DNA from 3 places in the Streptomyces sp. ID05-26A genome. Region 1 is predicted to be linked to each of the others. Evidence: riboswitches for the same ligand, from Rfam matches in the RefSeq annotation. Region 1 holds a riboswitch; each other region holds the start of a gene.

Region 1 (3,265 bases):
CGTGCCGCGAGGCCCGGCGTAGCGGAAGGTCGACCCGCCGAAGCCGAGCGCCAGCAACTCCTCGACGGAGGAGCCGTTGTCGTCGGCACCGGAGTCGGCCGCGAGGTCACGGCCGGTGATGCCGAGGTCGAGGTCGCCGGACGCCACGTAGATCGCGATGTCCTTGGGGCGCAGGAAGAAGAACTCGACCTCGTTGTTCGGGTCGAGCACGGTCAGGTCGCGGGGCTCGTGCCGCTGCCGGTACCCGGCCTCGGTGAGCATGGCGGAGGCGCGTTCGGCGAGCGCGCCCTTGTTCGGGACTGCTACGCGCAGCATGTGGAAGTCTTTTCGTCAGAGGTACTTGTAGACGTCTTCGAGGGTGAGCCCACGGCCCAGCATGAGCACCTGGAGGCGGTAGAGCAGCTGCGAGATCTCTTCGGAGAGCTTCTCGTCGGACTCGTACTCGGCGGCGATCCATACCTCGCCCGCCTCCTCCAGGACCTTCTTCCCCTGCGCATGGACCCCGGCCTCGAGCGCGGCGACGGTGCCGGATCCCTCCGGCTTGGTGGCGGCTCGTTCGGTCAGTTCAGCGAACAGGGAATCGAAGGTCTTCACGGCTCCACATCCTCCCATCCCGGCGCCCCCCGTCCACACCGCGGTCACATCTGTCCCGGCCCGTGGACGTGATCTGTCCTGCATGGACCCGGTAGCTTGACTGTCCCCTACCTCAGAAGAGTGAAGACGGGGTTCCTGCTTCACAGCTGACTGCGGAAGGGCGGGCCCTCGCCGTCTGACATCAGCTCCACAGGCTTCACCCGAGTCGCCTCGGGCTACGACTCGACCAGCCGCAAGGATGTTCTTCGCCGCGTTCAGGTCCCGATCGTGCCGGGTGCGACATTCTGGGCACGTCCAGTGCCGAGCCGACAACGTCAACTCAACAAGCAAATGCCCGCACTCTGAGCAGGTCTTGCTACTGGGGTACCAGCGATCGACGACTCTGATCGAACGACCAGCGCGTTGCGCCTTGTACTCCAGCATCATGCGGAACTCACCCCACGCCACATCGTTGATGGAGCGAGCCCTGATCGGGCCTTCTCGTCCTCCGCCGGAAGATCCACCCGGTAGCGTGAACTTCCGTGTCTGAGTTCGCCGAGGTCCTCGAAGCCCTGCGCAGGGTGCGTGGAATCAACCCGTTCTTCGCTCTCGACGTGGGCCGTCCGGACGAGTCCTGGCTACCGGGAACAGCACTCCTGGAGGGCCCGGCGCTCAAGAACACCATCGACGCCATCGCGATTCGGTACAAAGCGGAGGAACCACGCGTCGCCGCCAGCCTGTTCTTCCTGAGCTACACGGCCCGGCTGCTCAGTCCGCTCACGGCCGCGAACATCCCGATCGACGTGCGGCCGGAGAACCTGTGGTGGCGGCACGACGCCACGAACGGCCTGAGCGTCCGCATCGACCAGCCACGACTGGGCCCGCCCGCCGCCGAGGCGCTCGCCCCCGTGGTGGAGGCGGTCCAAGCGGTCACCCCGGTCGCGAGCGGACTGCTGTGGGGCAACGCGATGTCGAACGTCGCGGGTGCCCTCAAAATGGTTGTCCGCGCACGCATGCTGACCGCCGAGGAAGCGGAAGAACGCGGCGAACGGCTCATGAGCGCACCGCCGTTCGAACAGGCGGGAGAATTCCTGACTTTTCCCGGCGAGGTCACGTTCCGGCGTCGGTCGTGTTGTCTCTATTACCGCGTCGCCCCAGGTGGGAAGTGTGGTGACTGTCCACTCGTGAAGTGAGGAACGCAACAACTCTTATGGCCGGTTGTGCTTAACGTGCCGCTCAACTTACGGTGCACCCGCCGCAGTGACGGGAAGCCGGTGAGAATCCGGCGCGGTCCTCGCCACTGTGACCGGGAAGCGATCCCCGCCGAGCACGTCACTGGTCCCCGCCGGGACTGGGAAGACGCGGGGGCAGCGTTGATCCGGGAGTCAGGAGACCGGCTGCGGCGCCGCAAGGAGAGTTGACCTTCCACGAGGTATGGAGGAGCCCGTCATGACGAGCCCCGCAGCAAGCCTGTCCGCCGTCCGCGTGCCCAAATGGGCCTTCGCCGTCTCTGTGCTCGGCCTGATCGTCACGTACCTGGTCCTGCAGGAGAACGGTCTCGCGCTCGGCGCGGGTTCCGAATTGCTGCACGAGTTCTTCCACGACGGCCGCCACGCCCTCGGCGTTCCCTGCCACTGATCCGATTCCGCAGATCAAGCAGATGACGACGACGTACAAGTCGCTTGCCCTGCGCGGGATCGCGGCCGGCGGTATCGCCGGTGTCGCGTCCGCGCTGGTGCAGCTCCTGGTGACCGAGATCCCGATTCGCGCCGCGCTCGCGGTCGAAGAGGCTCGCGCACCCGCCGGTGAGGAAGCCGGCCATTCCCACGGTGGCGAGGACGAACTCGTCAGCCGCGGCGCCCAGATCATCGGCGGCATGCTCGGCGTGGTGATCGTCGGCATCGCCGTGGGCCTGGTGTTCGCCACGGCCTACGCGCTGTCGAAGCGCTGGTTCGCCGGCAGCACGCCGTTCAGCCGCAGCTTCACGTTCGGTGCCGCGGTGTTCGGCGCCGTGGCGCTGCTGCCGTGGCTCAAGTACCCGGCCAACCCGCCCGCCGTGGGCGACCCCGAGACGGTGAACTACCGGACCGCGCTCTACCTCGGTGTGGTGGTGGCCGGCCTGGTGATCGTGTGGGCCGCGAGCTGGCTCGCCGAGCAGCTGCGCGCGCAGTCGCAGCCGGTGCGGACGACGGCCGTGCTGCTCGCGGTGGCCGCGGCCACCGCGGTGGTGCTGCTGGCGTTCCCCGCGCCGCCGGACACGATCCCCGCGGACATGCCGGTGAACGTGCTGTGGCAGTTCCGCCTCAGCTCGCTCGCCCAGCTCGCCACGCTCTACGTCGGCATCGGCGTGGTGTTCGGTCTGCTGGTGGATCCGGCCACGCGCAAGGCGAAAGCCCCCGAGAAGGCGGCCGTCGCGTGATGGTGTGGGGTGGCCGCGAGGCCACCCCGCCCACCCGACCGTGGGAACGCATCCACAACTGGTTGCGCGTCAACGCGTCCCGCACCTTCGACCAGATCACGGCCGCTCCCGGGGCGACTGATCTCTGGCGCCTCACCGGCGCCGAGAACCTGATCCCGGCGCGGTACACCCCGTTGTCCCCAGAGGATTCCCAGCGGGAACGAAAGAGGAAGCGGACACACCTCGAAGTCGAGGCGGAACCGGCGGGCACGACGTCGGGAACATTCCTCGAGG
Region 2 (3,265 bases), on a different contig from region 1:
GTTCGACACCTGCGGCTCGATGCACTCGAAGCAGCCGGCGATCGAGGCGATCGTCGCGGTGGGCGCGATGGCGATCAGCAGCGAGTTGCGCAGTCCGTGCTCGCTGACCCGCTCGCGCAGCGCGCCCCAGCGCTCGGTCTGCGTGGGCGTGACGCCCCACAGGTCGGGCTGCAGGTCGCCCTTGGCGGCGCGGGTCTCCGCGAACGCCGGGTGCGCGCCCGCCGACGAGGCCAGCTCGGCGGAGGACTCCAGCGCCGTCAGGTAGATCTCCTCGGCGATCCGCGTGGACAGCTCGCGGGCCTCGGGCGAGTCGAACGGCAGGCGCAGCTTGAAGAACACGTCCTGCAGGCCCATGACACCGAGACCCACCGGGCGCCAGCGCGGGTTGGACCGAGCCGCCTGCTCGGTCGGGTAGTAGTTGATGTCGATCACGCGGTCGAGGAACACGACGGCGGTGCGGACCGTGGAACGCAAGCGGTCCCAGTCGATCCCGCCGTCAGCCACGTGCGCGCCGAGGTTGACCGAGCCGAGGTTGCAGACCGCGGTCTCCTCGTCGCTGGTGACCTCGAGGATCTCCGTGCACAGGTTGGACAGGTGCACGACGTTCGACGGCGACGCCGTCTGGTTGCACGTGCGGTTCGCGGTGTCCTTGAACGTCATCCAGCCGTTGCCGGTCTGGGCGAGCGTGCGGATCATCCGTCCGTACAGGTCGCGGGCCTTGATCGTGCGGACCGCGCGACCCGCTTCCTCGGCGCCGCGGTAGGCGCGGTCGAACTCGTCGCCCCACAGGTCGACCAGCTCGGGAACCTCGTCCGGGTCGAACAGCGACCAGTCCGCGTCGGCCTCGACGCGGCGCATGAACTCGTCGGGGATCCAGTTGGCCAGGTTGAGGTTGTGCGTGCGACGCGCGTCCTCACCGGTGTTGTCGCGCAGCTCCAGGAACTCCTCGACGTCCGGGTGCCACGTCTCCAGGTACACGCAGGCAGCGCCCTTGCGACGGCCGCCCTGATTGACGGCCGAGACCGACGCGTCGAGCGTGCGCAACCACGGCACGATGCCGTTGGAGTGGCCGTTCGTGCCGCGGATCAGCGCACCCCTCGAGCGCACCCGCGACCACTGGACACCGATGCCGCCGGCGAACTTCGACAGCCGGGCGATCTGCTTGTACCGGTCGTAGATCGACTCCAGCTCGTCCTTCGGCGAGTCGAGCAGGTAGCACGAGGACATCTGGGTGTGCTGGGTGCCGGAGTTGAACAACGTCGGCGAGCTCGGCAGGTACGCGAGCGACGACATCAGCCGGTAGAAGTCGATGGCCTCGGCGGCGGTGTGCGAGAGACCGCACGCGACGCGCAGCAGCCAGTACTGCGGCTGCTCGATGACCGAACGCTTCGCGGGGTGGCGCAGCAGGTAGCGGTCGTAGACAGTGCGCAGGCCGAAGTACTCGAACCGCCGGTCGCCGTCGAGGTCGATCGCGTCGTCGAGCTTGCGGGCGTTGGCGGCGACGAACTTCGCGGTCGCGTCGCCGATCAGGCCCTCGGCGTGGCCGAGCGCGACGCTCTGGCTGAAGGACTGCACGCCCTGACGGCGCACCTCCTTCTCGATGTACGCGGCGAGCAGGCCGGCGGCGAGCTTGGAGTACTCGGGCTCCTCGGCGACCAGCGCCGCGGCGGTCTGGATCGAGAGCCGGTCCAGCTCCTCGGTGGTGGCGCCGTCGTAGAGACCGCTGATCGTCTTCGTGGCGACCCGCAGCGGGTCGACGTCGTGCAGACCGACCGTGCAGCGTTCCACCGCGCGCACGATCTTGTTCAGGTCAACCGGTTCGAGTGAACCGTTGCGCTTCTTGACGCGCATTGTGGTGGTGGTGAGCGTGTCGACCGCCGTCACAGCTCTCTCCTCGCGAGCTCGGGGTGGCCACGAGATCGGGAGAGGGTGAACGGGCGCGCGCGACCGCCACGTCCTCCCGCCCTCCCTCGGGGCCTCGGACACCCGCACGCGTGGGCACGTGCGGGGCGCTGGCAGGTCTTCGGACTCGTGGGCGAGCCTGTCTCCAGGCGCCTACCGGCCGTCGCTTCCCAGACGTCGATGTCCAGTGCTTTCTGACGGCTTTCGTTCCCACTCACCGCTGCGGGGCAGTCCCGGACTCACACCGGGTTCCCTCTTGCGACGACCGATCTGGATGATCGGCCGAACCAGCTCGGAGCACCATACATGGGTGTCGTCGAGCGATCGACAACTACATCTAGTGGGCGTGTCGCCCAGTCGGAGCAGCCCCGAACGATCACGTGCGCGCGCCGGTGATCGCGGCCACTCTCGACATGGTAGGAAGTCCTACTTTAGGTTGACCGAAGGTCCACGGTGCAGGGAAGCCGGTGCGAGTCCGGCGCGGTCCCGCCACTGTGACCGGGGAGCGGTGTCCCATCAGCAGGCCACTGGCGCGAGCCGGGAAGGCCGGGGCGGCACGTCGATCCGGGAGCCAGGATACCGGCCGGGGACTTCCGTGTTCGTCCACGAGGATGGAGCTGAACGCATGCGGATTCTTCCTACCTGCGCGAGAAACGCAATCCCGCAGCCATAAGCCGTGTCTTCGTCGTGCCCGGTCGTCCACACGCGACACGGGCGGCTCCCTCCTGCGCTCAAACGGAAGGACCTTCTGGGAGCAAGGATCTGCACCACTTCATCGGCGGCAAGCCCGTGTCCGGCACGTCCGGGCGCTTCGCCGACGTCTTCGACCCGAGCACGGGGTCGGTCCAGGCCCGCGTGCCGCTGGCATCGGCCGCCGAGGTCTCGGACGCGATCGCGGACTCCGCTGCGGCACAACGGGAATGGGCGACCTGGAACCCGCAGCGCCGGGCCCGCGTGCTCATGAGGTTCGTCGACCTCGTACGCGCGGAGGAGGACAGCCTGGCCCGGTTGTTGTCGTCCGAGCACGGCAAGACCGTCGCCGACGCACGAGGTGACATCCAGCGAGGACTGGAAGTCGTCGAGTTCGCCATCGGCATCCCGCACCTGCTCAAGGGCGAGTACTCCGACAGCGCCGGCACCGGCATCGACGTCTGCTCGATGCGCCAGCCGCTCGGTGTGGTCGCCGGCATCACGCCGTTCAAACTCCCCGCGATGATCCCGCTGTGGAAGGCCGCTCCTTCGATCACGTGCGGGAACTCGTTCGTGCTCAAGCCTTCCGAACGCGACCCCTCGGTGCCGCTGCGCCTCGCGGAGCTGTTCCTGGAAGCCGGTCTGCCGCCCGGTGTGTTCTCCGTCGTCAACG
Region 3 (3,265 bases), on a different contig from region 1:
GTACGACTGCACCCACGCGAACTCCGTGCTGGCGAAGCCTTCCAGGTGCTCGGCGAAGTACTGGACCATGTCGTTGCGCTCGGGCTCGCCGTGCACCAGCACGTCCAGGCCGATGTCCTCCTGCAGGTCGATCACGCGGCCGATCTCGTCGCGCATCCGCTGCCCGTACTCGTCCTCGGTGATCTCGCCGTTCCGGACCGCCGCGCGCGCCCTGCGGAGGTCGCCGGTCTGCGGGAACGAGCCGATCGTCGTGGTCGCGAGCGGGGGCAGCCCGAGCCGGGCCTGTTGAGCGGCGGCACGTTCCTCGTAGGGCGCGCGGACGCGGTGCTCCGGCCGCAACGACTCGACGCGTGCCCGGACGTGGTCGTCACGGCGCGGGCTGGGCAGCCGACGCTGCGCCTCGTCGGCCCACGCGCCGTCCGCCCCACCGCGCAAAGCCTTGCCCAGCAGCACGATCTCGCGGACCTTCTGCCGCGCGAACGCCAGCCGCGCCCGCACGTCCGGTTCGAGGGTCTCGGCGTCCAGGTCGTACGGCACGTGCAGCAGCGTCGAGGACGACGAGACGACGACCTCGCGTGCGAAACCCAGCAGGGTCGCGGCCTTCGCCAGCGCGGCGTGCAGGTCGGTGCGCCACACGTTGCGGCCGTCGACCAGCCCGGCGACGAGGATCTTGTCGCGCAACGCGGGGATCGCGACCGACGTGTCCGGCGCGGCGACGAGGTCGACGCCGATCGCCTCGACCCGCGACTGGGCCAGGACCGGCAATGCCTCGCCCAGGTCGCCGTAGTAGCCGGTGACGAGCAGCTTCGGCCGTCCCGGCAAGCCACCGAGAGTGCGGTAGGCGCTCCTCAGGGCGTCGAGCTCAGCGGGGGTGCGGTCGGCGGCGAACGCCGGTTCGTCGAGCTGCACCCACTCGACGCCCTCGACCCTGAGCCGGCCGAGCAGTTCGACGTAGGCCTCCACCAGGCGGTCGAGCAGTGTCACCGGGTCGAAGCCCGGGACCGTGCTCTTGGCCAGCAACAGGAACGTCACCGGGCCGAGCAGCACGGGCCGGGTCGTGACGCCGAGGTCGCGGGCTTCGCGGTACTCGGCGATCGGCTGGTCACCGGCCAGCGAGAACTCGGTGTCCGGGCCCAGTTCCGGCACCAGGTAGTGGTAGTTCGTGTCGAACCACTTCGTCAGCTCCAGGGCCGCGGCGCCGTCCCGGCCGCGGGCCGCCGCGAAGTAGGTGTCCAGTTCGGACAGACCCAGGTCGCGGAACCGTTGCGGGATCACGCCGAACAGCTGGGCGGTGTCGAGCACCTGGTCGTAGAACGAGAACGTGCCGGACGGGATCGAGTCCAGTTCGGACAGTTCGGCCCAGGTCCGGGCGCGGAGTTCCCGCGCGGTCCGCCGCAGGGCGGCTTCGTCGATCTTCCCGGCCCAGTACTGCTCGACCGCGCGCTTCAACTCGCGCTTCGGTCCGATCCGGGGGTAGCCGAGAACGGTGCTGCCGATGGTCACAGGCTCTCTCCTCGCGAGCGTGCGGAAGCACCGGAGACCCACGAGGACAGCTCGAGACAGCACGAGGCCGGCCCGTCAGCCCGCCCGAGAGGCTCCGGAGCAGCGCGCACCGGTTGGCGCGCGCACCTGCGGCAGGTCTTCGGACTCGTGGGCGCCGTGCTGGAACCTCTGGGGGCTCACTCCTACCGGCCGTCGCTTCCCAGGTCTCGCGACCCAGTGCTGTTGACGGCTTTCGTTCCCACTCACCGCTGCGGGGCAGTCCCGGACTCGCACCGGGTTCCCTTTTGCTCCACCCGGGACGAACCCGGGTGAACCGCTGGCGTGATCGAGACTAGCGGGCCGCGCCGAGTATGCCCAGCGCCATGTCGGCGTACTGGATGGTGAGATCGCTCAACCCGACCGGCCCGGCGGGGGAGTACCAGCGCGAGACGCCGCTGCACATCTCCAGCAACGCCAGCCGTGCCACGCCCGGATCGGCCACCGACAGCTCGCGCGCCTTCACGCCGGCCTCGATCGCCTGCTGCCAGAAGCTCTCGTAGCGGTCGCGCAACGCCACGATCTCCTCGCGCCGTGCGCCGGTCAGCGCGCGCATCTCGCCGTCGACGACTGCGGTCTCGCGCGGCTTCTCGGCGTGGGCGCGGACGTGCATCTTGACCAGCGAGACGAGACGTCTCGTCTCGGTTCCGGCCTGGCCGGTGACGTGCTGGCCGGTGACGTGCTGGCCGGTGATCTGCTCGGCGGCGGTGATCAGCTCGGTGAGGCTCGTGCGCATGATCTCGGCCAGCAGGTCTTCCTTGGTGCCCATGTAGTGGTAGAGCGTCGCCGACGAGAGGCCGGCGGCCTGCGCGAGGTCGCGGATGCCGGTGCCGTGGAAGCCGCGCTCGGCGAACAACCGCACCGCGGCCTCGCGGACTCGTTCCTCCGTCGTCATCTGCTGCCTCCCTTGACCGGCTCGACGCGATCACTCTAGCGTCAAGCCCGATCGATCGATCGATCGAAGGGGAGACATGACCGTCGACTACTCCTGCGCCGAGGGCGTCGCGCAGGTGCACCTGAACCGTCCGGAACGGCTCAACGCCGTGGTTCCGGCACTGGTCGAGGACCTGCTGGCGGCGTTCGCACGAGCCCGTGAGGACCAGGCGCGGGTGGTCGTGCTGGCCGGACGCGGCCGGGCGTTCTGCGCCGGGCACGACCTCAAGGAACCGGTTCCGGCCGAGACCGAGGAGCAGACGCGGGCGCGCCTGGAACGCATCCAGGACGTCACCCGCGCGATCCGCGACTTCCCCGGCGTCGTGATCGCGGCGGTTCACGGCTACGCGCTGGGCGCGGGTGCCGAGTTCGCGCTGGGATGCGACCTGGTGGTGACCGGAGTCGGGGCGGAGTTCGGGTTTCCCGAGGTCAGCGTCGGCCTCAGCGTCACAGGAGGCGTCTCCGCCCTGCTGCCGCGGCTGGTCGGTCCGCACAAGGCGAAGGAATGGCTGCTGCTGGGCGAGCGGATCACCGGCGCCCGCCTGATGGAACTCGGAGTGGTCTACCGCGAGGTGTACGACCACGAGAAGCACGCGATGAAGCTCGCGAAGCGCATCGCCACCCAGCCTCCGGTCGCCGCGTTGCTGGCGAAACGCGCCATCGACCTGGGCTGTGGCTCGACGCTCGACCAGGCGCTGGCCACCGAGGTCGACCACGCCGTGATCACCAGCACCTCTGGCGAGGGGGACGGGGCGCGGGCGGAGTTCGGCCGTGGCTGACCTGATCGGCGCGC

What was found. Region 1 has a riboswitch for cobalamin ahead of PV646_RS31315 (CbtB domain-containing protein). Riboswitches for the same ligand answer to the same signal wherever they lie in the genome.
Region 2: another riboswitch for cobalamin. It lies ahead of PV646_RS30760 (ribonucleoside-diphosphate reductase subunit alpha); the one in region 1 lies ahead of PV646_RS31315 (CbtB domain-containing protein).
Region 3: another riboswitch for cobalamin. It lies ahead of metE (5-methyltetrahydropteroyltriglutamate--homocysteine S-methyltransferase); the one in region 1 lies ahead of PV646_RS31315 (CbtB domain-containing protein).

What each region holds. Positions count from the first base shown of each region.
Region 1 covers NZ_JARAYZ010000004.1:23,830-27,094, forward strand. Annotated here, with positions in the region: gene hisG (ATP phosphoribosyltransferase) at 1-315, opposite strand, end outside; gene PV646_RS31300 (phosphoribosyl-ATP diphosphatase) at 331-612, opposite strand; partial or broken gene PV646_RS31305 (zinc ribbon domain-containing protein) at 838-1,065, opposite strand; gene PV646_RS31310 ((2Fe-2S)-binding protein) at 1,116-1,766, shown strand; cobalamin riboswitch at 1,815-1,989, shown strand; gene PV646_RS31315 (CbtB domain-containing protein) at 2,023-2,211, shown strand; gene PV646_RS31320 (CbtA family protein) at 2,234-2,992, shown strand; gene PV646_RS31325 (SMI1/KNR4 family protein) at 2,992-3,265, shown strand, end outside.
Region 2 covers NZ_JARAYZ010000003.1:763,717-766,981, reverse strand. Annotated here, with positions in the region: gene PV646_RS30760 (ribonucleoside-diphosphate reductase subunit alpha) at 1-1,851, opposite strand, end outside; cobalamin riboswitch at 1,998-2,209, opposite strand; cobalamin riboswitch at 2,337-2,504, shown strand; partial or broken gene PV646_RS30755 (aldehyde dehydrogenase family protein) at 2,665-3,265, shown strand, end outside.
Region 3 covers NZ_JARAYZ010000002.1:2,014,706-2,017,970, reverse strand. Annotated here, with positions in the region: gene metE (5-methyltetrahydropteroyltriglutamate--homocysteine S-methyltransferase) at 1-1,545, opposite strand, end outside; cobalamin riboswitch at 1,617-1,836, opposite strand; gene PV646_RS24785 (TetR/AcrR family transcriptional regulator) at 1,835-2,434, opposite strand; gene PV646_RS24780 (enoyl-CoA hydratase/isomerase family protein) at 2,511-3,251, shown strand; gene PV646_RS24775 (AMP-binding protein) at 3,244-3,265, shown strand, end outside.